Regions from separate parts of the Paenibacillus sp. P4_A9 genome, predicted to be linked through region 4. Evidence: riboswitches for the same ligand, from Rfam matches in the RefSeq annotation. Region 4 holds a riboswitch; each other region holds the start of a gene.
What was found. Region 4 has a riboswitch for cyclic di-GMP ahead of AC1DVJ_RS07945 (hypothetical protein). Riboswitches for the same ligand answer to the same signal wherever they lie in the genome.
Positions count from the first base shown of each region.

Region 1: another riboswitch for cyclic di-GMP. It lies ahead of AC1DVJ_RS02545 (OmpL47-type beta-barrel domain-containing protein); the one in region 4 lies ahead of AC1DVJ_RS07945 (hypothetical protein).
Region 2: another riboswitch for cyclic di-GMP. It lies ahead of AC1DVJ_RS12755 (diguanylate cyclase domain-containing protein); the one in region 4 lies ahead of AC1DVJ_RS07945 (hypothetical protein).
Region 3: another riboswitch for cyclic di-GMP. It lies ahead of AC1DVJ_RS17370 (PilZ domain-containing protein); the one in region 4 lies ahead of AC1DVJ_RS07945 (hypothetical protein).

Region 1 is NZ_JBFUHL010000002.1:45,608-51,696, reverse strand. It holds gene AC1DVJ_RS02550 (substrate-binding domain-containing protein) at 1-674, shown strand, start outside; gene AC1DVJ_RS02545 (OmpL47-type beta-barrel domain-containing protein) at 868-4,359, opposite strand; cyclic di-GMP riboswitch class I at 4,453-4,539, opposite strand; gene AC1DVJ_RS02540 (DUF4234 domain-containing protein) at 4,887-5,225, shown strand; gene AC1DVJ_RS02535 (DUF2752 domain-containing protein) at 5,188-5,613, shown strand.
Region 2 is NZ_JBFUHL010000014.1:83,516-89,604, reverse strand. It holds gene AC1DVJ_RS12770 (LutB/LldF family L-lactate oxidation iron-sulfur protein) at 1-528, shown strand, start outside; gene AC1DVJ_RS12765 (LutC/YkgG family protein) at 521-1,261, shown strand; gene AC1DVJ_RS12760 (FadR/GntR family transcriptional regulator) at 1,275-1,982, shown strand; gene AC1DVJ_RS12755 (diguanylate cyclase domain-containing protein) at 2,334-3,371, opposite strand; cyclic di-GMP riboswitch class I at 3,443-3,534, opposite strand; gene AC1DVJ_RS12750 (carbohydrate ABC transporter permease) at 3,802-4,683, shown strand; gene AC1DVJ_RS12745 (carbohydrate ABC transporter permease) at 4,683-5,564, shown strand; gene AC1DVJ_RS12740 (sensor histidine kinase) at 5,733-6,089, shown strand, end outside.
Region 3 is NZ_JBFUHL010000026.1:58,606-64,694, forward strand. It holds gene ychF (redox-regulated ATPase YchF) at 1-1,094, opposite strand, end outside; gene AC1DVJ_RS17370 (PilZ domain-containing protein) at 1,173-1,907, opposite strand; cyclic di-GMP riboswitch class I at 2,027-2,113, opposite strand; gene tadA (tRNA adenosine(34) deaminase TadA) at 2,388-2,825, shown strand; gene AC1DVJ_RS17380 (DUF1648 domain-containing protein) at 2,834-3,331, opposite strand; tRNA gene AC1DVJ_RS17385 (tRNA-Arg) at 3,490-3,563, shown strand; gene AC1DVJ_RS17390 (MFS transporter) at 3,667-4,872, shown strand; gene AC1DVJ_RS17395 (sigma-70 family RNA polymerase sigma factor) at 4,997-5,524, shown strand; gene AC1DVJ_RS17400 (hypothetical protein) at 5,521-5,997, shown strand; gene AC1DVJ_RS17405 (hypothetical protein) at 5,997-6,089, shown strand, end outside.
Region 4 is NZ_JBFUHL010000006.1:156,464-162,552, reverse strand. It holds gene AC1DVJ_RS07965 (spore germination protein) at 1-119, shown strand, start outside; gene AC1DVJ_RS07960 (GerAB/ArcD/ProY family transporter) at 116-1,216, shown strand; gene AC1DVJ_RS07955 (Ger(x)C family spore germination protein) at 1,213-2,313, shown strand; gene gloA2 (SMU1112c/YaeR family gloxylase I-like metalloprotein) at 2,518-2,913, opposite strand; gene AC1DVJ_RS07945 (hypothetical protein) at 3,033-3,338, opposite strand; cyclic di-GMP riboswitch class I at 3,457-3,550, opposite strand; gene AC1DVJ_RS07940 (MDR family MFS transporter) at 3,670-4,893, opposite strand; gene AC1DVJ_RS07935 (TIGR01777 family oxidoreductase) at 5,086-5,976, shown strand; gene AC1DVJ_RS07930 (glutathione peroxidase) at 6,047-6,089, shown strand, end outside.

The DNA of each region.
Region 1 (6,089 bases), on a different contig from region 4:
GACTGATTATAGAACCTACCAGAAGCAATGTATACAACCCCAATATCGCTTACTACCTGTCTTTTAAGGAGCAGGAGGTTCCTTTCACGATGATCAATGCCTATTATGAAGAGTTGGAGGTTCCTTTCTTCTGTCTGGATGACGTGCAGTCTAGCTATCTAGCAACTCGGGAACTGATTGCCAAAGGACATACTCAGATCGGCATCATCGCGAAAATGGATGATTTGCAAGGGAAGTTTAGGATGAAAGGATTTATAAAGGCTCTGGGGGAAGCCAAATTACGGTTCCAGCAAGAGCATGTGCTTTCTTTCGATACGGCGACGAAGTCGGACCTGTCCGCTAACTTGGAAGAGTATCTGAACGACAATCGGGATGACTTGACTGCGCTTGTGTGTTACAACGACGAGGTAGGCTTGGAAGTCGTACATGTCTGCAGAAAACTGGGTATCTCCATTCCAGATGACCTATCCATCATCGGCCAGGACAATTCATATATCGCCAAAAACGCGAATATCAAACTAACGACACTGACCCACCCCCAAGAACAAATGGGACGCGACGCAGCGGACTGGATCATTAAGAATTTACAAGGCAAAAAAGACTTGCCCACCAACACCTACTACCAGCCCGTATTAATCGAGGGTGAAACCGTAAAAGCGATTGAAGTGGAATAGTCTTGAAATGTGTTATCACAAACAAAGCGAATTCTTACATTGAAAAAGCTGCCTCACGGCAGCCTATTGTTTGTTTAATTATTATGTCCCTCTATCGGTTAAAAACTTAGATTATACGTACGTAGCAAAAATAATAGGGTGCCCCAGCCAATTCATGGCTTTGGGACACCCTCCTTTATTGTAAAGCTACTGTTTACTTCTTGGATTGATCATGAGCTACTGTTACAGTTACCGACTTAGACGCCTTGTTCCCTGCTTTATCCATAACGGTATATATAATTGTGTATACACGTCCGCTACCTTTTCCTGATCTTTCCGCACGAAGCTTAAACGATGTATCTGCTGTACCATACTGAGCATCTTGAATATCATTCTGCTCATCCCCATCCCCAAGTCCATTATCCAGCTCATTACTTGTAATTGAAGTTAGAATTGCCTGATTGGTTTGTGAAATGCCATCATTTGTTGTAATCACAGCATTAATTGTTATAAGTTGATGATTTGGCGGCCACAATGTTGTCTTATCAAGAGCAATATTAAGATTAGGCAATGTTTTATCAAGCTTAATTGTCAAAGATTTTACGTTTTCAGTATTTCCGACTTTATCAACACTCTTGTATTCAATTGTATAAATGCCTTCCGTAGAAATCGTAATTGGTGTCGAATAATTTGTCCACTGACCTCCATTAATACGGAATAACGTCTGCGCAACACCTGACAAATAATCACTTGAAGAAAGAGTTATCATTGGATCTGTTACGTACCAACCATTTTGACCATTCACATCACTTGATGATGCACTGGTAACCGGCGCCGTCTTATCTACTTTTACGATTACAGTGTGTGGTGCTTCTGCATTCCCTGCTACATCTGCGCTCCAGTAAACAAGCGTATGGACGCCTTCTGTTGCCAGAGCAACCGTATTTCCTGCCTGTTGAACTCCGCCATCAACCTGGTAGTAGGTAGCTGCTACTCCTGAACCACTATCGCTAGCGCTTAGGTTTACCGTTACCTCTTTGTTTACCCATCCAGTTGCTGCGTTATCTGTCGTTATTGGTGCTGTATTATCTACTTTTACACTTACTGAGTGTGGTGCTTCTGCATTGCCCGCTACGTCTACGCTCCAGTAAACAAGTGTATGGACGCCCTCTGTTGCCAGAGCAACCGTATTTCCTGCCTGCTGAACTCCGCCATCAACTTGATAGTAGATAGCTGCTACTCCTGAACCGCTATCACTAGCGCTTAGGTTTACCGTTACCTCTTTGTTTACCCATCCAGTTGCTGCGTTATCTGTCGTTATTGGTGCTGTCTTATCTACTTTTACGCTTACTGAGTGTGGTGCTTCTGCATTCCCCGCTACGTCTACGCTCCAGTAAACAAGTGTATGGACGCCTTCTGTTGCCAAAGCAACCGTATTTCCTGCCTGTTGAACTCCGCCATCAACCTGGTAGTAGGTAGCTGCTACTCCTGAACCGCTATCGCTAGCGCTTAGGTTTACCGTTACCTCGTTGTTTACCCATTCGGTTGGTGAGTTATCTGTCGTTACCGGTGCTGTCTTATCTACTTTTATGGATACAGTGTGTGGTACTTCTGCATTCCCCGCTACGTCTTCGCTCCAGTAAACAAGTGTATGGACGCCTTCTGTTGCCAGAGCAACCGTATTTCCTGCCTGTTGAACTCCGCCATCTACCTGGTAGTAGGTAGCTGCTACTCCTGAACCGCTATCACTAGCGCTTAGGTTTACCGTTACCTCGTTGTTTACCCATTCGGTTGATGCGTTATCTGTAGTTACCGGTGCTGTCTTATCTACTTTTACGATTACAGTGTGTGGCGCTTCTGCATTCCCCGCTACGTCTACGCTCCAGTAAACAAGTGTATGAACACCTTCTGTTGCCAGAGCAACCGTATTCCCTGCCTGTTGAACTCCGCCATCAACCTGATAGTAGGTAGCTGCTACTCCTGAATCGCTATCGCTAGCGCTTAGGCTTACCGTTACCTCGTTGTTTACCCATTCGGTTGGTGCGTTATCTGTAGTTACCGGAGAAACAGTATCTTTTACTGTCTGCGCTGCTGTCAATTTTTCAAGCACAATATTCAGACGGCTCTCCAAATCTGTTTTAGTTGTGCTATTTGGCAAACTATTAACTAGTCCTAGAGCTTGGTTATAAGCACCTGTTGCCGCGTTAATAAGTATTGGTGTGCTAAGATCACCATTAGCTAGCAACTCCGCCGCTATAACCGCATTTGCTGCATTCATCAATTCTTGTGCACTATCTAGAATTTGTTTAACACTGTCCAGACGCGTCATCAAATCTGATTTTTCCGAACTATCTGGGAGATCAGCAACGAGCTGTGATGCATCATCGTATGCATACTGTGCTTGCTCCAAGTTGTTTTGAACTGTAAGATCTGCACTTGCGGCCTCTTCCGAAATAACCACTGCATCTTGTGCAGCCAATAATGCCTCATCTTCTAAAGGAGGGGTTTCTGTACCTGAATCTGGCTCTTCTACAACTTGTCCATCAGGAAGATTGATCGTTAACCCACTGACGAGTACAGAGAGTTTCCTAGTAGTTGCACTGCCATCACCTAATTGTCCGTTGTTATTATAGCCCCAGGATGCTACCGAATCATCACTTTTCAGTGCCAGATTGTGATTGCGTCCAGCTGAAATTTGAGTGATTCCTGCTAAATCTTTCACTTTAACCGGTAACTTTCTAGCTGTTGTAGTCCCATCACCAAGTTGACCGTAATTATTTACACCCCATGCCCATACAGTACCGTCATTCAACAAAGCAATGGTATGATTATAGCCAACCCCTACGGATGTAACATTAGTTATTTGCGCTTGAACAGGGATTTTGCGAGTAACTACTGTGTTATCGCCAATTTGGCCGTACTTATTGCTTCCCCACGCCCATACGGTTCCATCATTTTTTAATGCAACTACTGTATAATAGCTGGCTGAAATTGCTTTTACATCCGTTAAATTTGGAACCTTAACAGGCGTTTTCTTTGTTACGGTAGTGCCATCACCCATTTGTCCGTAATTGTTCGCACCCCACGCCCATACGCTACCATCCGCCGTAACTGCATACGAGGCATTTGTCCCCGCTGAGATTGCTATAACAGAGGAAAGGTCCTTCACTTGGATTGGCGTCTTTCTAACTGTTACAGTCCCATCCCCCAATTGTCCAACATTGTTAGAGCCCCACGCCCACACAGTGCCGTCCGATTTGAGAGCCAAGTTGTGGGTTGCACCGGCTGCCACGGCAGTAACATTAGTCAGACCAGACACCTTTACAGGTAATTTACGTGTGGTAACCGAATTGTCTCCTAGCTGACCGCTAGTATTCGTTCCCCAACTCATTAAAGTTCCATCACTTAATAGAGCCACCCCATAGTTGTTGCCAGAGGCTATAGACACAGCATTTGTTATGTTCTTGACCGGTCCAATGACCTTTCTCTTGGTAACCGTTCCGTCACCCAACTGTCCCACATTATTATAGCCCCATGCCCGGATCGTCCCATCCTCTTTTACCGCATAAGAATGATATAGACCTCCTGACAAGATTGGCTTTTGGCCAAAATTCGACTCTGAAGCAGTTGCCTTTCCATCCGATAAAATTACTGCTTGCAAAGTAAAAATACTTAAAATCAGTAATCGCAACAACCAATGCTTCATCACATTTCACTCCCTAAACTATTATTTTTTGGTTGTTTTACCAAAACGAAAAGAGTCCAACAAGAATTGGACTCAGATAAAAGTCAATATTCTTGTGGCAACCGACTACCATGTCACCGGAGGTGATTTAGGCCCTGGGCTTTGCGTCTCACAATTTCTTATGATTTGCCTTTTTCACTTAGTAAAATATACCTAAATCAACAATAGAATTATAGTCCTTAGTTGTCAATCAAAGAATTTTTTTCGTGAAATTTATCACAAAATGTCGGGATATTTTCTCGCACAAATCATTCGTATCAAAATAGAAAACGGCTATCCATAAAGCCATAAGGGAGCCCCCTACTGCGTGAACTATTTCGGTTCACCATATCATTACTAAAGCGAAAATACTTATGGTTTTTGTATTCATATTTTCATATAATACTATTGTTGTCGGTTTTTGCCATTTAATGTTGATGTTATATATCAATTTCGATTTCATGGCATGAATTTAATGCTTGGAAATACTAAAACATTAGGGGTGTATCATGATTCAACAAAGAAGTGTTGGCTTAGCAATCGTTCTATCACTTATCACATGCGGTATCTACGGTATCTATTGGTTCATTGTTATGACAAATGATGCTGGTAAATTGAGTGGAGACTCCTCATTTACAGGGGGAAAACATTTCCTCCTGACATTGGTTACTTGTGGTATTTGGAGTTTCGTCTGGTCTTATCAGATCGGTAAGCAAGTTGCAGAAGCACAACGTCAACGCGGTGCGCTCGTATCCGATAATTCCACCCTTTACCTCATACTTACAATCGTCGGATTGGGGATCGTGACCCATGCATTGGTGCAATCGGATATCAATAAACTTGCATAAGTTTAAGGTGAATCCAAAGAGGAACACCAAACTTGTTTGGGGTTCCTCGCTTTTCGTTGGTGGGTTATTGTATCTAGAAGTATGGTTACCGGTAATGAAAATTGGAGTTCCTTGTGTATTTCACGAGTTGACAGGGTTCTATTGTCCCGGATGCGGAATAACGAGGGCTGCTTTTTCCTTGTTGCAATTAGATTTCCTTCAGGCTTATAGGTATAATACCTTGTTGTTGTTCATTCTCCCTTTATATATTACTTACGCACTGGCAAATAAGAAACAGATGCGGCGTACAAGCAATCTAATGATGACCGTAATGTTAATCTTGACCGCTACGTTTGGAATTTTGAGGAATATCCCGGCATTTAATTGGTTAGCTCCAACAAACGATTGATATGACCCATTTTATGCTAATCAGTAAAGTACTTCTCTACAAACTACCATTTCGACCCTTCTCTTTTCCACTATTTGTGATACGGTTCACCTTATCATTGTAACCGCGAATTTTTAAGAACAGCATGAAGAATTGTAAACGAATTCGAAGCTTAGCTTGTGGAGCAAGCAAACAGACAAATCCACTCCTAACATCGTAACATTGGAGTGGATTCTTTATTGTAACTTGTTTTTATTTAAATATTTGTAAGACTAAATTTCTGTAACACACTTGGAAAAAGGTAAGTAATACAGTTATAGAATTTCGCATTGCATTTGGTAAGGTTCCCTGAGTTGTCCCTAACGGCAAATAAAAAGGCACCCTCGTCGGATGCCTTAGTTTGATCAGTTTAAATCTATGAATCAAGAAAGTTTTTGAAAATAGGCTGAGCTTTCTTGGGTAACATCTCGACCATTTTCCCCCAAACTTTAGGTGCT
Region 2 (6,089 bases), on a different contig from region 4:
GGCGGCCATGCTTACGGCGGCACGTACAGCGGCCCGATCGGCGCGGTGCTCACGCCGGCGCTCAAGAAAAACGTGGCGGAATGGGACGACATCGCCAACGCTTCAAGCCTTTGCGGAGCCTGCTATGAGGCCTGCCCGGTGAAGATTCCGCTTCACGACATGCTCGTCTCACTGCGCAGACGCAAGGTCGAAGCAGGTCACGGCGACAAGATCGAGGCAGCGGGTATGAAGGGCTTTGCTGCGGTGATGGGGAACTCGAAGCGTTTTAACGCCGTGCTCAAACTGGGTAGAATCGGCCAAAAGCTAGTCGTTCGTGACGGTGGCATCCGACTGAAAGTAGGGCCGCTCAAGGGGTGGAATTCGTATCGTGTGACGCCAAGCCTGCCGAAGGCATCTTTCCGTGACGGCTGGAAAACACTCGAGCAAGAAATTCGCCATGGACTAACGGAGGCCGATCCTGCAATCCAAGCAAGAATGGCTGAGGCATTGGCAGCACGGGGCAAAAAGGGAGGACATCATCATGGCTAAACGAGACATTACGCCAGAATGGCAGGAGAAGTTAAATGAGCTGGATCAGCAATCCCTAGCTGAGCAGGAACGTTTCATCGAAGGCATCGCCCAGAAGTTAGGGCGTGCACGGGTAATCGAGAAGCCTGCGCATCCTTTCCAAGGGGCTTCGGATAGCTGGAAATCTTTTAACTGGTCACCTGAGGAGCGCATAGAGAACTTCACGACGAACTTCCATGCCGCAGGCGGGTACGTCGTCAGAGTACCTTCGATGGAAGCCGCGAAAGCAACCATCCAAGAACTCGTCAACACGTTAAGTGTGAAGCGTGTTATCCACCAGGATCAAGCGGAGCTGCATGCGCTGGAACTAGCCGATGCGCTGCCACAAGTCGATCTCTCCGTTTGGAATACCGATGAGGATACGAACTGGAAGGCCAGCGCAGCGAATGCTGATCTGGGCATTGTCCTAGCGGATCATGCGGCGGCTTACACGGGATCACTAACTGTGTTATCATCGAAAGAAAAGGGCAGATCGGTGAGCCTGCTTCCTACGGCTTTGATCGTCCTGCTGCCGATTGAACGATTGCGAACGAGACTAGGCGAAATACTCGCCCCACTCGATCAGATAGCAAGGAAAGACCTGCCTGCCGGCATCCATTTCATATCCGGTCCGAGCCGTTCGGCGGACATTGAGAACGATTTGACGATCGGTGTTCATGGTCCAGGGATTGTGCACGTGCTACTTATCGGATAGAAGAGGTACTCATATGGAAGTTATGAAGCTGCAGAAACAGAATCACTATGACGAGATCGCCCAACAGATCAAAGAGATGATCGTGCAGGGACAATTGAAGATGGGGGATAAGCTTCCTTCGACGAAGGAGTTGTCCGAACGCTTCGGCGTCGGGCGTTCCACAATGAGGGAAGCACTCAGCGCCTTGAAGGCGATGGGTCTCATAGAGATCCGGCAAGGCGGCGCATGTCGCGTCATTCGGCAAGCACCTGCCGAGGTTTCCCTACCGGAGTGGACGTCTCTTCGCATGAATCGCACGACGCTCCTCGAGCTCATGGAAGTGAGACAATCTCTAGAAATCTCAATCGCATCCATTGCTGCGCGAAAACGAACGGCTGAGGACTTAGCGCAGCTTCAGCTCATCATGCAAGACATGGAGAACTCCGTAGGCGACGACGCTGAGGGTGAACGAACCGATCTTGCCTTCCATGAGCTGCTCGTGCAAGCGACACATAACGCGATTATGGTGCAGACATGTGACTCGATCCGCAATGCGATGGAAATGATGATTCGCGACATCCGCCGTGCGGAGCTATATGCGAATCAGGAAGTGGCTGTCCAGCTTTTGAAGGAACATAAGGTCATTTATGAAGCGATCCTAAGCGGAGATCCGGTGCTGGCTTCTGAGGCGATGCGTGAGCATTTGGAGCATGTAGAGAGTATTTTGATCAAATATATATGAATACCCAGAGGGGCTTCCCACATCTCATTGAGGTGAGGGGAAGGCCTTTTCTTGTTTGGCTTAATAAGTCGGCTAAATTCCTCCGTGGACGCGTTAGTTCATAGAGGAAAGCGTAGAGAAGTGGCCCTGCGAATGGAATTAGTCGAAAAAATCGACTAACTCGATAGAAGGCGTGATGGGTACCGTGGGTGCGCAATTTTACCAAGCTCGGCTAGTTCTGGGGCTAAACGGTACACAGAGGTCCTGGTGGTCCGATTTCCGAGGATTTCCGTTGCACTTCGTTTCGGTAGACATGAACTACAATGGCGTCCAGTGCTCGGATTAATCGACTTTTCCGAAGGCAGGGTTCAGCTAACCTTGCAAATATTGTTCAAAAACAATTCTCTGGGAACATTTCATTTGCATACCTGGTTGGAAAAATTGGTAATTGTTTCGCCCCTGCTCTTTAGCTGCATACATGGCTTGGTCTGCATGATTAAGCAAAAGCTGCTGCGTATCTCCATCGAAGGGATACATGGAAATCCCAATATTCGTAGACACATAAATGTCGCCAATTTCCATATGAAAAGGAATCTCCAGCAAGGCGATGATGTTCTGGGCTTGCTCCATCATCGAGTGTTGATCCCCTTGGGGAAGTAAGATGACAAATTCATCCCCGCTCAATCGGGAGACGGATCCATGCAAGGGTAAACAATTAGCAAGTAAAGCAGCAAATCTTTGAAGCGCGTGATCCCCAATCAAATGACCGAAGGAGTCATTAATCCATTTGAACCGATAAACATCCAGAAACATAACGCCTAGGGTCTCATTGTTATGTTGAGCACGAGATAGAGCACGCTCAAAAAGCTCATTAAATTGATTGCGATTAGGCAATCCTGTTAAATGATCAAAGTACGCTAATTGATGCATTTGTTCTTCGGATTTCCTGATTTCGGATAAGTCACGCAGGCTGGCTGTATACATCTTATTTCTCCCATAAACCATATCCGTTATGATAATTTCGGCCGGAAATGTGCTGCGGTCTGCCCGGTAAGCCGTAATTTCGATGCGTTTGCCCACGATGGAATCAGACTTCTGATGCAGCAGTTGATATAAACTAGCAGCAGCTTGTCCATCCTGATCGATCGGAAATAGGAAATTGAATAAAGTACGTTTAAGCGCCTCTTCACGCTTGTATCCGAATATGGCTTCTGCTGCAGGATTAAATTCAATAATCTTGCCCTTAGATGTAAACATGAGAATACAATCGATGGCTGATTCATAAATGGAAGCCCCAATAAGGAACCTCGAACGGATGGCTCTCGTTCGGAATGCGACAAGAAGACCTACTAGAAGACCGACCAGTGCACCGCAAACGGCTATAAGAACGGAGATACTTGCAATTGGCAAAAGAGAGCCCTCCTACGATTTTCACGAAATAAAAAAAGGATCATCCCGAATAAAGGATCATCCCCTTCATATCCGGCAACCTGTCAACCATAGCATCCCATTCGGAATGCGTTAGGCCATGGCTTTGCGTCTCATTGTTTCCAATGATTTGCCCTTTTCATTGCTGTTTTATTATTATAGTGTAGGTGAAATTCACCTGTATATAGCAATAAATGTTGTCTACTGTCGAACGTCAAAAATATTTTGAAAAGGGTGCATTTTTCTGGAATATAGCTAAAAAAACCGACTTAGTCACTGTGGAAAAGTGGCTAAGTCGGTTTTTGCTGTATGTACACAAAAATTATCAATCGAAAGCACAAAAATTATCATGTGAAAGCGTGTCCAATCTCTCTAGAATTAGCTTTAAATTAGGATGGAATGAGGGAGATACATGAATAACATCATGCAAAAGAGAGTACTTATTTTTTCTTTTCTGGCATTGCCGATAGGATTGCTACTGTTATTTTTGATTTATCCTACAGTGAAACTGTTTCAATACAGTATGACCGATTGGAATGGGATCAGCAGAGACTTACATTTTGTAGGATGGGATAATTACTTGAAAGCGTTCAAAATGTCGCAAGTCTGGCAATCGCTTTCGAATAACTGGCTTTATTTTATTATCCACGCCGCGCTTATTCCGTTTGAGATTTTACTTGCTGTCATGTTGAATGCGAAAATGCGGGCGAGCGAATTTTTTCGCTCAATTGTTTTGCTGCCCTACATTATTAATGGTGTAGCTGTGGCTTATATTTTTAGTTATTTGTATAACCCCGTGAACGGTCCCGTGAATGAGCTGTTGACTGCCGTAGGTTTGGAGGGCTGGATTCATAACTGGCTCAGTGACGTTAACATTGTTAATTATTCACTTGTCGCCATTTCGCTATGGCGGTTTGCAGGCTTTCATATCATTTTATTTCTGGCAGGGGTACAGTCGATTCCAAACGATCTTTACGAGGCTGCGACCATTGACGGGGCGAACAAAATGCAGCAAATTCGCTTTATCGTGCTGCCGGGGATTCGACGCGTCATTGAAATTATTTTGTTCCTAAATATTCGCGGCGCACTCCAGGTATTCGATATTCCGTTTCTCGTTACACAAGGAGGACCGGGAAATGCAAGCAGTACGTTTACGATTTTCACCATCAATACCGCGTTCAAATTCAATAGCTACGGCTTGGCTTCCGCGATGGCCATTATGTTAATGGTGATGATTATTGTGTTTACGTTCATTCAAAACTTATTGATCCGTGAGAAGGGAGAAAAAGAATAATGAGCAAGTCCCACCTACAAATCGCAACCAAATCGCAAAAGCTGGAAAAAGCCGTTTTTTTCGCTAACCTCGGCAAAATCTTGTATTACGTCATGTTATCCGGGATCACGCTGAGTATCTTCATACCCCTGCTTGTCGTTGTTTTCGCAGCCTTCAAATCAGCGCCGGAGCTGGCCTCAGGTTCGCCATTCTCCCTTCCGAACAGCTGGTCATTCCAAAATTTCAAGGTTGTCTTCGAGATGACGAATATGCTCGTCGGATTTCTGAATTCCATCAGCATCACCGTCTCAAGTGTGGTTATCAATGCCATCCTGGGGGCGATGACAGCTTTCGTTCTCAATCGGTTCAATTTCCGTTTCAAGAAAACGATATTCCTGTTATTTATCGTAGCGTCTGTTGTGCCTACCTATACGACGGAAGTGGCTCGTTTTCAAACCATTAAGTCATTGGGCGTCTATAACACACTCTTTGCCCCGCTCATTATTTATGCGGGAACCGATTTGATGCAAATTTTCATTTACTTACAGTTTATTGAGAAAATATCCAAACAGCTCGACGAAAGTGCTTTACTGGATGGGGCATCGTATTTCCGAATTTTCCGCTCTATTTTATTTCCGCTCATGCTTCCGGCCACGGCCACGTTAGCCATTATTAAAGCGGTAGATATCATGAATGACATGTACATCCCTTACTTATATATGCCTTCCAAGAAATTAAGCACGTTATCGACGGCTCTGATGACGTTCGTAGGTGAACGAGCGACGTATTGGAATGAGCTCTCAGCGGCTATTATTGTGGTCATGCTACCGACAATTTTGATGTATTTGATCTTGCGTAAATTCATTTTCGCTGGATTAATGGACGGTGCAATGAAGGAATAAGTTGTGTAGATACATTTGGGGGAAGACATGTTGTCTTCCTCTTGTGCTAGAAGGAGATATTTGGGATTTTTTGTGGAATTGACGCCACCTATGATCCATTCTAAAATGACGATAGTTATTGTAGAATATTGTCGAACAACAGGAGCTTTATAAAATGGGGGCGCTTACATGCGTATGATAAAAAAAAGATGGCCAATCACATCGATTCTGTATGTCATGTTCTTTTGTGTAATTGTCATGCCGATCGCTTTGGTTACTTCTTTATCATTACGGGCTTACACAGATATTTTGCTGACCAACATCACTTCACGCACGATGCAAACGCTGGAGCAAGTATCGTATTCCATCGACCAAGAGCAGAGTAGATATATTAGGACAAGTGCCGCCATTGCCACGGATAAAAATCTCATCTCCCTTGCCACCGCTTTCCATCGCAGCAGCCAATCTAACGAGCAATTCAGCTATTCCAGCCAAATTGAAAATCAAATAAAGAGCTATTTGCACGATATGCCTGACATCGTTTCA
Region 3 (6,089 bases), on a different contig from region 4:
TTGAAACGGAAATGCATAACGTCGCCGTCATTCACCACGTACTCTTTACCTTCAAGGCGAACTTGCCCTTTTTCTTTCGCACCAGCCATCGATCCTGCAGCTGATAAATCCGCATAAGAAACTACTTCTGCACGAATAAATCCACGTTCGAAATCGGTATGAATCACACCCGCCGCTTGCGGAGCCTTCGTTCCTTTACGAATCGTCCATGCTCTAACTTCTTGAACGCCAGCTGTGAAATACGTGTACAAGCCTAGCTTTCTATAAGCTGCTTTGATCAATCTATTCAAGCCGGACTCTTGAAGTCCCAACTCTTCCAGGAACATTGCTTTTTCTTCTTCTTCCAGCTCAGCGATTTCGGATTCAACCTTCGCGCTAATGGAAACGACTTCGTTGTTTTCTTTTTCAGCGAATTCCTTCACAATTTTAACGTATGCATTGTCGTCCGCTGTTGCAACTTCATCTTCACTCACGTTTGCCGCGTAGAGCACTGGCTTCATCGTTAGCAAATGAAGATCGCGAACTAGCAGGCGCTCATCTTCCGTCAAATCCAAGCTGCGTGCTGGCATATCGTTATATAAGGCTTCTTTGATACGTTCCAAACACTCAACCTCAGCAACCACTTTTTTGTCGCCGCCTTTGAGGTTTTTGCGTGAACGCTCGATCTTTTTATCAACCGACTCAATGTCTGCCAAAATCAATTCAAGATTAATCGTCTCGATGTCACCAATCGGATCGACTTTCCCAGAAACGTGAGTAATATTATCATCCTCAAAACAACGCACAACATGCACAATCGCATCAACTTCACGGATGTGTGCTAGAAATTTATTTCCAAGGCCTTCGCCTTTGCTCGCACCCTTAACTAAACCCGCAATGTCAACGAATTCGAAGGCCGTCGGCACGATACTCTTAGGCACAACGATTTCCACCAGCTTCTGCAATCTCTCGTCTGGTACTTCTACTACCCCAACATTCGGATCGATCGTACAGAACGGATAATTCGCAGATTCTGCCCCCGCCTGTGTAATTGCATTAAACAATGTCGATTTTCCTACGTTCGGTAGACCGACGATACCTGCTTTCAAAGCCATTGTCGTTACAACTCCTTAATTTTCGAAAATCATCCTTCTTATTATATAGTACTTGGAGGGCAAAAAAAAGCCTGCAAGCTATCGATTCGCCGCAGACTTTTTTTCCATTGCTATTTTGAACTCGTCATCCCGCTTTTGCACGAAGTACGTTTTGATCTGATTCCGCAAAATAAAACCGCGCAGCGCATTGCTTTGTTCAGCGGGAACGCTTTCAAAACTAGCACCATAATAATAGCTGTCCTCTAGCTTTTCTTTCCTTATAATTTCCAACTGACAAGGCATATCGAAGCCCAACTCTAATTGCACGAAAAGTGTGCATTTTTTATGTAGAATCTTATCAATCATGGCATTGTCGTCTATCGTAAAACCAACACCATTCATCGAAATATTTTTGATTGAAATATCTATAGGGATTTCTAACTGTTGGGGCTCCTTTTGATTGGCATTCTGAAATTCAAGGATCTGACCGAATCTTCTCACATTGACCCTTGGGAATTCCCGCTTCTCCGCGAATCTTCTGCGATTCTCAGGTGGATTTATGACAATGAGCGAACCTGGTTCTCTGGCAACAACGGTCGTATGCACGACGAATAGCCCTGATTTGGTATACATCGTAATCTTCACCTTATCACCAAGTTGGAACACATCATATTCCGGTAGTTCAATTTCCATAATGTCCCCTTGAGCATAGGTCAGAATACCCGTAGATACGAAATCATCCTTCCCTACGACAGCCCGGCAATTGATCAATACATCCGCATCATATCCTTCTTTACTCCCATACCGCTTTAAAGCATCCTGCTTCATGGCCATGCTCACCAGCACCTCTCCCTTTAGTGATTACTGATGGATTCCCAAGAGCTTTTCCGCACAAAATAGACTGCCCCATACAAAGGGACAGCCTATCACCTCAATCAAATAAAGCATCGATTTTCGGTAACCAGGCTGTCATAGTTCCTAAGAACCGTAGACCCTCAGCTTTGCGTCCTTGCCTTTCAGCAAGTTTGCCATTGTCGAACCCTGCTTTGAAATTTATGTACGTTCATCGTTATGGTCTAAAAGACCCACTGTTATCACCATTATACGTAGCTTAGATATTTCTTTCAACTAAAACCTTGCATGAGCCCTGTTTTTATTGTATGAATGTGTAGTGGAATGAATATCCACAGGTTTACAAGTTATCCACATTGTTATCCACAGCTTGTTAACAACGAATATTTGTTCGGATATTTATACACATGTGGATAGACTATTATTGCGAGGTGTCCCCCTGTGGATGAACATATTCCCTGGATGAGAGAAGCGATCGGCGAGGCATTGAAGGCCGAAGCGATCCGTGAGGTGCCGATCGGCGCTGTCGTCGTCCATCAAGGTCAAATCATTGGCCGCGGTTATAATTTACGCGAAACAACCTTAGATCCTCTCGCGCATGCGGAGATGATTGCGATTAAGCAGGCAAGTGAGCATTTGCAGGCATGGCGTCTTCTGGACTGCCAGCTCTATGTGACGTTGGAGCCTTGTCCAATGTGCGCAGGTGCCATCGTTCAAGCACGTATTCCTCAGGTGATTTACGGAACGGTAGATCCGAAGGCAGGCTGTGCGGGGACGTTGATGAACTTGCTGCAGGAGGACCGGTTCAATCACCGGGTCGATGTAGTTAGTGGCGTTTTGCAAGAGGAGTGTTCCACGATGTTGACACAGTTTTTTCGCAAATTACGGGGGAAGGCTTAAAGCCTTCCTTACTTTAATTGGATCGAACGTACGATGAAGAAAATAATTGTGCCAAACAGCATCAGCAGCAGGAAGCCCAGGATCCATACGTTAAGGTCAGCGATGCCCTTTTTAGCACTTTGGATAACGGACCATTCAATAAAGCCAAACAGAATTACAATCAACGCTTTTAAACTATTCATAAATAAACGAGCATTCTGGTATTGTCCACGGGCATTCTCGGTCGTAATTTGGGATGGATAATTATATACATGAGGGACCTTGCTTAGGAGAGTCAAGCCAAAATAGACGATAACGCCTATGAGTGGTAAGGCAATCAAACTCATCTTATTCCCCCAACCATCGATATCCCCTTTACCGTTAAAATGCAACGGAATTCGCTCTGGCAAGGCATGCCATTCGTAAGCTACATAAGCGATCATACTTACGATCACTAACAGAGAGATAACATCAAGAACTGCTTCAGCTTTGGATCTGGGAAGTTGAATCACGGGACGATTCTCCAAGTGGCACCTTCTTTTATAGGGTTTAAATGAATTATGATGAATGCTTATTCTATTCTTTATTCACAATCTACATTCCTTGCTCGAATGAAATCTCTTCCATGCAATGGGCTAAAATGGTTGCACCTCCAAAACATCTCGTGTTAGAATGACGATACTATGCGCCCGTAGCTCAGCAGGATAGAGCAACAGTTTCCTAAACTGTAGGTCGTACGTTCGAATCGTATCGGGCGCGTACAGTTCTTTTAGACATAAATACGTTAAAAAAGGGATTTCAACGCAGGTTGGCAATCCCTTTCTTTGTTATGTACTCACACTCGAAAGGAGTCCGCACTCCGATGACAACTCGCTCTATTTCATCCTATCGGATCCCGCTCTTCTGCGTGGTCACTATGCTTTTCTGGATGTCGATGTACACTAGCGTTCCGATCATGGCGCCTTACGTGGAGTTCCTCGGGGGAAGCCACCAGCTGGCTGGCTGGATTGTCGGCATGTATGGCATCTCACAGATGCTGCTACGCATACCCGTAGGCATTATGTCGGATCGATTTCATAAAAGAAGACTGTTCATCACCTTCGGTCTACTCTTCACGGCCATTACCGGACTCGGCCTATGGTTCACGCACGATTTTACTTGGATCTTAATTCTTAGGGCACTTGCAGGGGCAGCCGCAGCGACTTGGGTTGATTTTACGGTGCTTTTCACGAGCTACTACAAGCACGAGGAGTCTACGAAGGCGATCGGAACGATCTCCTTTTTTAACTCCCTTGGTCAGGTGCTCGGCATACTTAGTGCGGGATGGGCAGCAGACAAGCTCGGATGGGAATCTGTGTTCATTCTAGGTGCGGTGCTTGGCATACTGGGCATGGTCGGTTCCTTTTTCCTTATCGAAAAGGTAGAAAAAGACGCGCCCAAAATCACCCTGCGCGGGATCGGAGACGTGGCGACAGATCGTACATTGTTATTCGTTTCGCTGCTCGCTATTCTGTCGCAGGTGCTCATCTTCGCTACGGTGTTCGGCTTTACCCCTGTGTATGCGACGCAGCTTGGCGCGGACAAATTCTCGCTCTCCTTGCTCTCTTTATTCGCTAACGTCCCTGTAGCGCTTGCCTCCTTGTTCGGCGGACGACGATGGTCGATCCGCTATGGGGAGAAACGGATGGTTGTAGTGGGCTTTCTACTCATGGGTATATTCACCTTTACGATTCCGTTCACGCATCATCTTTGGCTCCTCATGATTACACAAGCATTTGCCGGCTTTGGACGAGGGCTTTCGTTCACTCTGCTCATGGGGATGAGCATCAAGCATATGCCTGCGGATAAGCGGGCGACGGCGATGGGCTTTTTCCAAGCGATCTATGGACTCGGTATGTTCATTGGACCTGTCCTTATGGGCATCATTGGCGACTATTTCTCGCTCAATCAAGGTTTTATTGTACTCGGCGTACTCGGTGCCTTCAGTGCACTGCTCTCTTATCTGTTCGTTCAAAGCTCAGTTCGGAAACAGCCACTGGCGGCTAACCAATCTACGATTGCGCAATAACAGGAGCGAATCTCGCGATTCGCTCTTTTTTCATCAACGTGCAGGGGTAAGGTAGGCAAGCTTCGTCTATTCATGCGGAGAGGAGGAGAAGCATATTGAGGAGCACATATTAATTGATCGCATATTGAAAGGCGATGAAGCGGCATTCCGTGAGCTGATTACAAGGTATCGTCCGTATATTTTGCAGACGATCTTTACGATTGTTCGTCATCAGAAGGATGCCGAAGACTTGTCCCAAGAGGTTTGGACCCGCATCTACTTCTCTCTCCCTCAGTATGAAAGGAAAGGCTTGAAAACTTGGATGACCCGGATCGCTGTGAATCGAGCTATTGATTTCAAGCGCGCGTCCAGTCGGCGTAAGGAAGACATCGTCGCCGAACTAGAGACGGCTATCTCGTCCACTGGCCCCCCTCATCCGGAGCACGGTGTGGAGCATGAGGTTTTGATCAAAGAAACGACCGAATTCGTCCGTCAGAAGCTCGACCAAATCCCGACGAACTACCAGGATGTTTTACTGGCCTATTATATTCATCATCAATCATATCAAGATATCGCCAATGCCCAAGGTGTTACCATTAAAACGGTGGAATCTAAGCTGTACAGGGCCAAGCAATGGGTGAGAAATCACTGGAAGGAGGAGGAGTTTCGATGAAAATTCAACACTATAACCAGCAGGAATGGATGCAGTATATCGAGGAACATTTGTCGTCGGAAGCATATGACGAGATGGAAAATCATTTATATCGCTGTGATGCCTGTTTAGCGATCTACATGACCTGCATAGAGGGATCAGCAACACTACCGATCGTAGACGTCGAGGACACAGAAACTTACATGAAAGGTATTATAGCCCGTACTGTAGGAACGAAACCTACATGGTATCGCTCGACGATGTTCCACTATGGGATTGCCGCTGCCGCGACGCTGGTGCTTGTAGCAACTGGCTTTTTCCATGGCTTGTCGCAGGAATTAGGAACATTCGGTGCCTTCAAGCCCGCTCCTCCTCTAGAAGCGCCCTCCTCCCTTGAAGCCCAAGTTCCAATTTCCGATCACATCGTTAATAAAACACTTACGTGGCTAGACACCTTACAAAATGAACACAAAGAAGGAGGCCTTCAACCTTGATGCCTAACAAAAGCAGTCTTGCTGCATTCCTACTGTCCTTTATACCCGGAGCAGGTCATTTGTACATGAACCGTATGGGACGCGGCTTTCTA
Region 4 (6,089 bases):
TAAGTGATATGAAGGATACGCTGTTTCGCGCACCCCTTTGGAGCCTGCTCAAGCGACCGGGAGGAACGGCGCCAAGTAATCGAATAAGGATTCGGAATCCAAGGAGTTGGAAGCGTTGAGGAAGGAAGAAACCATTACCGGAAGACAGCTAATCGTGCTCGTGATCATGACACAGCTAGGAACAGAAGTAATATCTCTACCCCATGTACAGGCTGGCATTGCCGGTCATGATACTTGGCTGACCGTATTGCTAAGCGGACTGGCCGCAGAGATAGGCATCGTGCTGATTTGGTTGCTCGGCAGCCGATATCCCGCAAAGAATTTGTTTGCCTATATCCCACTTATTGTAGGCAAACCGATTGGTTCTTGCCTCAATTTGGTGTATGGATGCTATTACACCATTTCTGGGCTCTTGTTGACCTTACTTTATAGCGACATGTTAAAAAGATGGCTGTATGTGCTTACGCCTATGTGGATAATCGTTCTTATGCTTCTTATCGTGTGCGGCTATGCAGCAACATCAACGCTGAAGCATCTTGCTCATGTATCGCAAACCTTTATGATCTTCGCTTACATCAGTTTTTTGCTTATTGTTTTAAGCGGAATCTACGGACTTGACGCGAAAAATTTGCTTCCGATTTTGCCGGGTGGCTGGTATCCGGTTATAAAAGGAGTATATTCCGCATTTAGCGCTTATATAGGCTATGATCTGCTGCTTTATGCCTACCCGTACGTACAGACCTCCAGCAAAAAGAAGCTGCTTCTTACGATGATGCTGGCGAACGCCTCCACGGCTGTTTTCTATATTACAGTCTGCCTGGTCTGCTCAATGAAATACAGCTTAGAACAGCTCAAGATTATTCCGGAGCCGATCATTTTCATATTAAAGAACTATCGGATTGAAATCTTACAGAGCTTTGACTTTTTGTTCCTGATCTTCTATATATGCGTTGTATCGGCAACGATCTATGTGTATTTCTTTTTGGCTGCTAAAGCATTCCAGCATTTACGCAGTAAGGGCTTGGGTAAGCAGCATGTTTGGGTATGGGCTATGGTATGCGTCTGTTTCATAGGAAGTTTCTTCTTCGCGAAGCGTAGCGACATTTTGCGATTTGCCTCGATTCAGGACCAACTGTCCATCACTCTTGTCGTTGTTCTGCCAGTCGTCCTTCTCATGATTTCCGGGCTGCGAGGCAGGGGGAGGAGCGAGATATGAAGAGAGCGATTGCAGCGTTAATGATCTGCCTGCTGCTGACAGGATGCTGGGATCAAATTCAGTTGAAGAAGCTGCTATTTGCCGACGTTATCGGGCTCGATTACGTTGGTGACGGCAAGGAGCTCAAGGTTAGTTATGTTATTTCCTCGCTTCAGAATGTTTATCAAGGAGGAGGCACCGCGAATAACTTATACCTTGAGTCAAAAGGTGAAAACATCTATGACACAGTGTTTAACACAAACAAGGAAATGCCTGGCACCCTTTCTGTACTGGAGACCAGATTGTTTCTAATAAGCGCCAAATTCGCCAAAGATCAGCCGCTGAACCATCTGAATATTATTGGACAATTTATAGCTAACCCGTTATACGGCCACCTGGCGGTGTATGACGGCGATCTTTCTAAACTGCTGGCTAAGAAAAAATTAGATGGTAAGACCACATCGGAATTTCTAGTAGGCATATTGGATGATGAGAGTAAGAGAGGTAAAGCCCCTTTAACTCCATTATTCCCCTATTTATTCGGGGGAAATGATTTACCTCACGACTTCATTCTCAACCGGTTCGAGCCTTATGAGAACCGGGTTCGTCTTGCAGGTACCTCCTTGTTTAGAGACGGGAAGTATACTGGCGTCAATCTGAATAATGAGGATACCCAGCTAGCCATTCTTTTGGATGGCGCAAAAGGCAAACGCCAGCCGATCATAGGTAACATTGACGGAAAGAATTATACGGTCCTCGTAAAGAAGGCCAATCGGGATTTCCAAATTTTCTATAATAACGACGATCTTAGCGAAATTAAAATCTCGTTAAAACTAGATCTTAAATTAATCAGTGATGGACCTGAAGTAAAGAAACACACGAACGACATGATTACGGAACTGGAGAAGAGAATTACAGATGATCTAACCACGAAGGCATCTAACGTGGTTGCAACCTTGCAGAAGGCCAATTGCGATAACTTGGAGCTTGGGCATGAGGTTGCAGCCTATCATCCGAAGCTGTTTAAAGGCAAGGAGTGGTGGCGGGAGCAGTATCCGAAGATCACAATTACGCCAGAAGTTAAGATTCGAATTCTTAACACAGGCGTATTGGAATAACAACCTAGGCAAACAAAATCCCTCACAAGTACCACTCATCTCTCTGCCGTTCATTCGCAGTCAGACCGTGCGCTTTGAGGGATTTATTGTTTCCAAATGACATAAATCAACAGCGCCCATAAGGGGATAGACAGAAGTACGCTCCAGAGGCACCCTTTGGCCATCGCTAACTTAGGTTCCTCTTCGGTCTTCGGGTTACGTCCATTATTCCACATACTTCACCAACTCTAATGGCAACCCATCAGGATCGGCGAAAAAGGTGTAGAGATTGCCCGTGATTGGATCAATCCTCACCGGCTCAACTGCAATTCCCTTACTTTCAAGTTCTTGTACACTTTGCTCCATGTTTGCAACTACAAAGGCCAAATGGCGTAAGCCCCGCGCTTCAGGCTGATTGACTCGTAAAGGGGGATTCGGAAATGAGAACAATTCGATTTCTTGCTCCGTTTGCCCAATGCGCAAATCCAATTTATACGAGTCTCTTTCGGTGCGATAGGTTTCCTGAATGACCGTGAGTCCAAGTAAATCAACATAAAAATGCTTAGAGCGCTCATAATTAGAACAAATAATCGCAACGTGATGAATCTGCTTTAGCTCCATTTATACTACCTCCCTACAAAGAAAAACCGCAATGCTGGGCTGTTCCCATCCTGCGGCTTGTTCTCTTATTTTATCACATGTGAAAGAAAATCCCGAACAACAAAAAAAGAGCGATTCACCTAGATAGGCTGAACCGCTCTTAATTTGGATGATAAACATTGAAAAAGTCTTGTTAAAAAGCCTTCGATCTGAGCCATCGGTGGCATTTTCACGGAAAGCTTTACTTCACCCTTCCAGTAAAAAATGAGAATACTATTGTTTCTTCCGTGAAACAATTCGACATCCCAACAGGCTTCGTTTAATGCATATTCTTCTCGGTTTATCATGAGCTTCGGTCCATCCGTGGATGGTACCAAACGTGCAACATGGTTACCGCATAACGATGTTGCTTTCTGTTCCTCTTGCAATTTCTCTTCCGATTTCATGCCGCTTGGGCCTCCTTTGTTCAATTTGTTGAATTCGTTTCATTTGTTTCGCTATGACAGAGAAAAACCCCCACTGTATTGAACCGACTAGAGGGGTTCTGAAGTGAATTCCCAATCGTTTGGCGGCTGGCTGGCTGCTTATCCTTCGCAGGAGAAGTAAGGCCCCTGTAGCTTTGCGTCACTGGCTTTCGCCAGTTTTGCCTTTATCGAGATGACTTGCAGAATTTTTTAGATGAAGCTGAAAATAAAAACGATACATCCTATACTCTCAAGGATAAGGGATGGCGATTTGAATTCGAATAGTTCATAGGAACTATTTTTACGAAATTCATCAAAATGTTTGCATTTTCGACGATATTTTTACCGTTTTTTGACGTTTTGTGCCTTTCCAATAGAAAATCGATCCCACCAAGGATAAAATAGCAATCACGAGAAAAAGCGTACTACCACCATAAGATACCAATAAAAAGCCGCCAATCCATGGACCCATAAAATGTCCGATGTTCGTTAGTGTTTGAGCACCGTAGTAGGTTCCACGCATCTGTTCCGGGGCAAGCTTATCAATCAACATGTTCGCGGCAGGATAATTCAGAATTTCACCAAAAGTGAAAATTCCCATCGAAATGATGAGCCATGTGAGCGAGTGCGAGAAGGCAAATCCGATATCGCCTAGTGCGAACATCAAGTTTCCAACAACGATGGCCGTTAAAGGTGAATACTTTTCAGCCCATTTCCCCAGCGGAATCTGCATGGCAATGACGACAATCGCATTTGCGCTCATGAGGATCGCAAACATTTTGACCCCATTAGCAAAATCCCTTTGAAGGTACTGTGATAATGTGACCATAACCTGCGAATATCCGATTGCTCCGATAATACCCCCAATAATGTACAACCGGAAGGTCATATCCTTACGAATGACACCTAATGCCGAACGGAAAGTTACGAGAGATTTCTTCTCACCCTCGATTTTCTTAATACCGAACTTAATGAGAAGTGCGTAAAGCGTCACGCCATAGATTAAATAGATGATACCCGTAAGTAGAAATGGCAAGGCTCCGTTCAATGTCGCAAAGAATGCACCTAACAAAGGGCCTACAGCCACACCGACGTTAATCGCCATGTACCGGAGCGAGAATACCTGTAACCGTTTGGACGGTTCTGTTAAATCCGCCATTAAGGCTTGCGACACAGGCTCATAGAAAGAGCGGCAAAGTCCATTCAGCATATTGAGCAGCATAAATAAGACCGGCAATTTGACAACCCCGAAGCCAAGGAATACGAATCCCCACCCGAATAGAGCCGCTAGCATGATCACGCGTCGTCCAAATCGGTCTGATAACGTGCCGCCAACAAACCCGCCGAATGTGCCAGCTAAAGCACCCATGCCAATTACGATACCAATGAGTCCAGGACTCATATTGGAGTGCTTAGCCAAATAGATAGCGAGGAACGGTAAACTCATGGAAGACGCAGCACGAGCCATGACTGTACCTAAGATAAGCGTATGTACGATAGGATGATAGGATTGAAAAAAATGACGGATACGATTCATATACGATGACTCCTCTCACAGACCAACGAATTACCCTATGGTTAATTAATAGACTCCGAATTCATATTATACATGAAATTGGCGGATTGTGTCGTAATTTCGAACTGGGAACTTTACCTTTTCATATGTGCCTTTCCTCAGATGGTATTTATTGGGTGAAGGTTTTATAATGGCGATATGGAGGTGCTTGAGATGAAAATAGCAATCACAGGCGGCAGCGGGTTTATCGGAAAACGATTAATCTCTTTCTGGTTGGAACAAGGTCATGAACTTATTAATATATCTCGCTCCTCTTCGAAGCAGCTACCAGGGGTCAGAACATTAACATGGGACGAGTTGGAGAGAAATGCTGATCTCCTTGAAGGACTTGATGCCATTGTGAATTTGGCTGGTGAATCCATAAGTCAACGTTGGACTGCCGCGGCTAAGACGCGAATTGTTCAATCCCGCTTGCAGGCAGCGGAGCGTATAGCCAAGCTTGTCGCGACAATGGATCCAAAGCCAAAGGTTGTTGTGAATGCTTCGGGCATGTCGTATTACGGTATCTCCGAGACGGACACCTTTGACGAGAACAGTCCTTTTCGAAATACGGACTTTCTAGCTGATGTCGTCAAGCAATGGGAGGCAGCTGCAGATCTTATCCAAGGTACACGGATCGTGAAGGTTCGAGTTGGACTTGTGTTGGATAATAAAGAAGGTGCATTCCCCAAGATGGCACTCCCGTATAAGCTTGGCGTAGGCGGCACCGTTGGCAGCGGCAGGCAATGGCATTCGTGGATACATATTGATGACATGGTGAGATTGATTGATTTCTGTGTACAAAATGACGCGATAATCGGTCCAGTGAATGCCACGGCTCCAAATCCCGTTACTAATAAAGATTTGGGACGTGCGATTGCGACTGCTATGCGAAGACCGAACCTGTTTCCAGTTCCTGCATTCATGATGAAGCTGATTTTTGGCGAGCTTTCTGTACTGCTTCTGAAAGGTCAAAAGGTGATACCTCGTGTCCTGCAGCAGCATGGATTTGTATGGCGTTTTCCATTACTAGCAGGCGCGCTTAAAGATTTAATTAAAAAATAGCTTTTCATCCTTATTAAAATTGTGTACAATTAAATTGTGCGAAATAATAGTAGCGGAAGGTTGTGCCCCTATGAGCGTTCATCAATTTCAAGTAAAGAACATTCGCGGTGAAG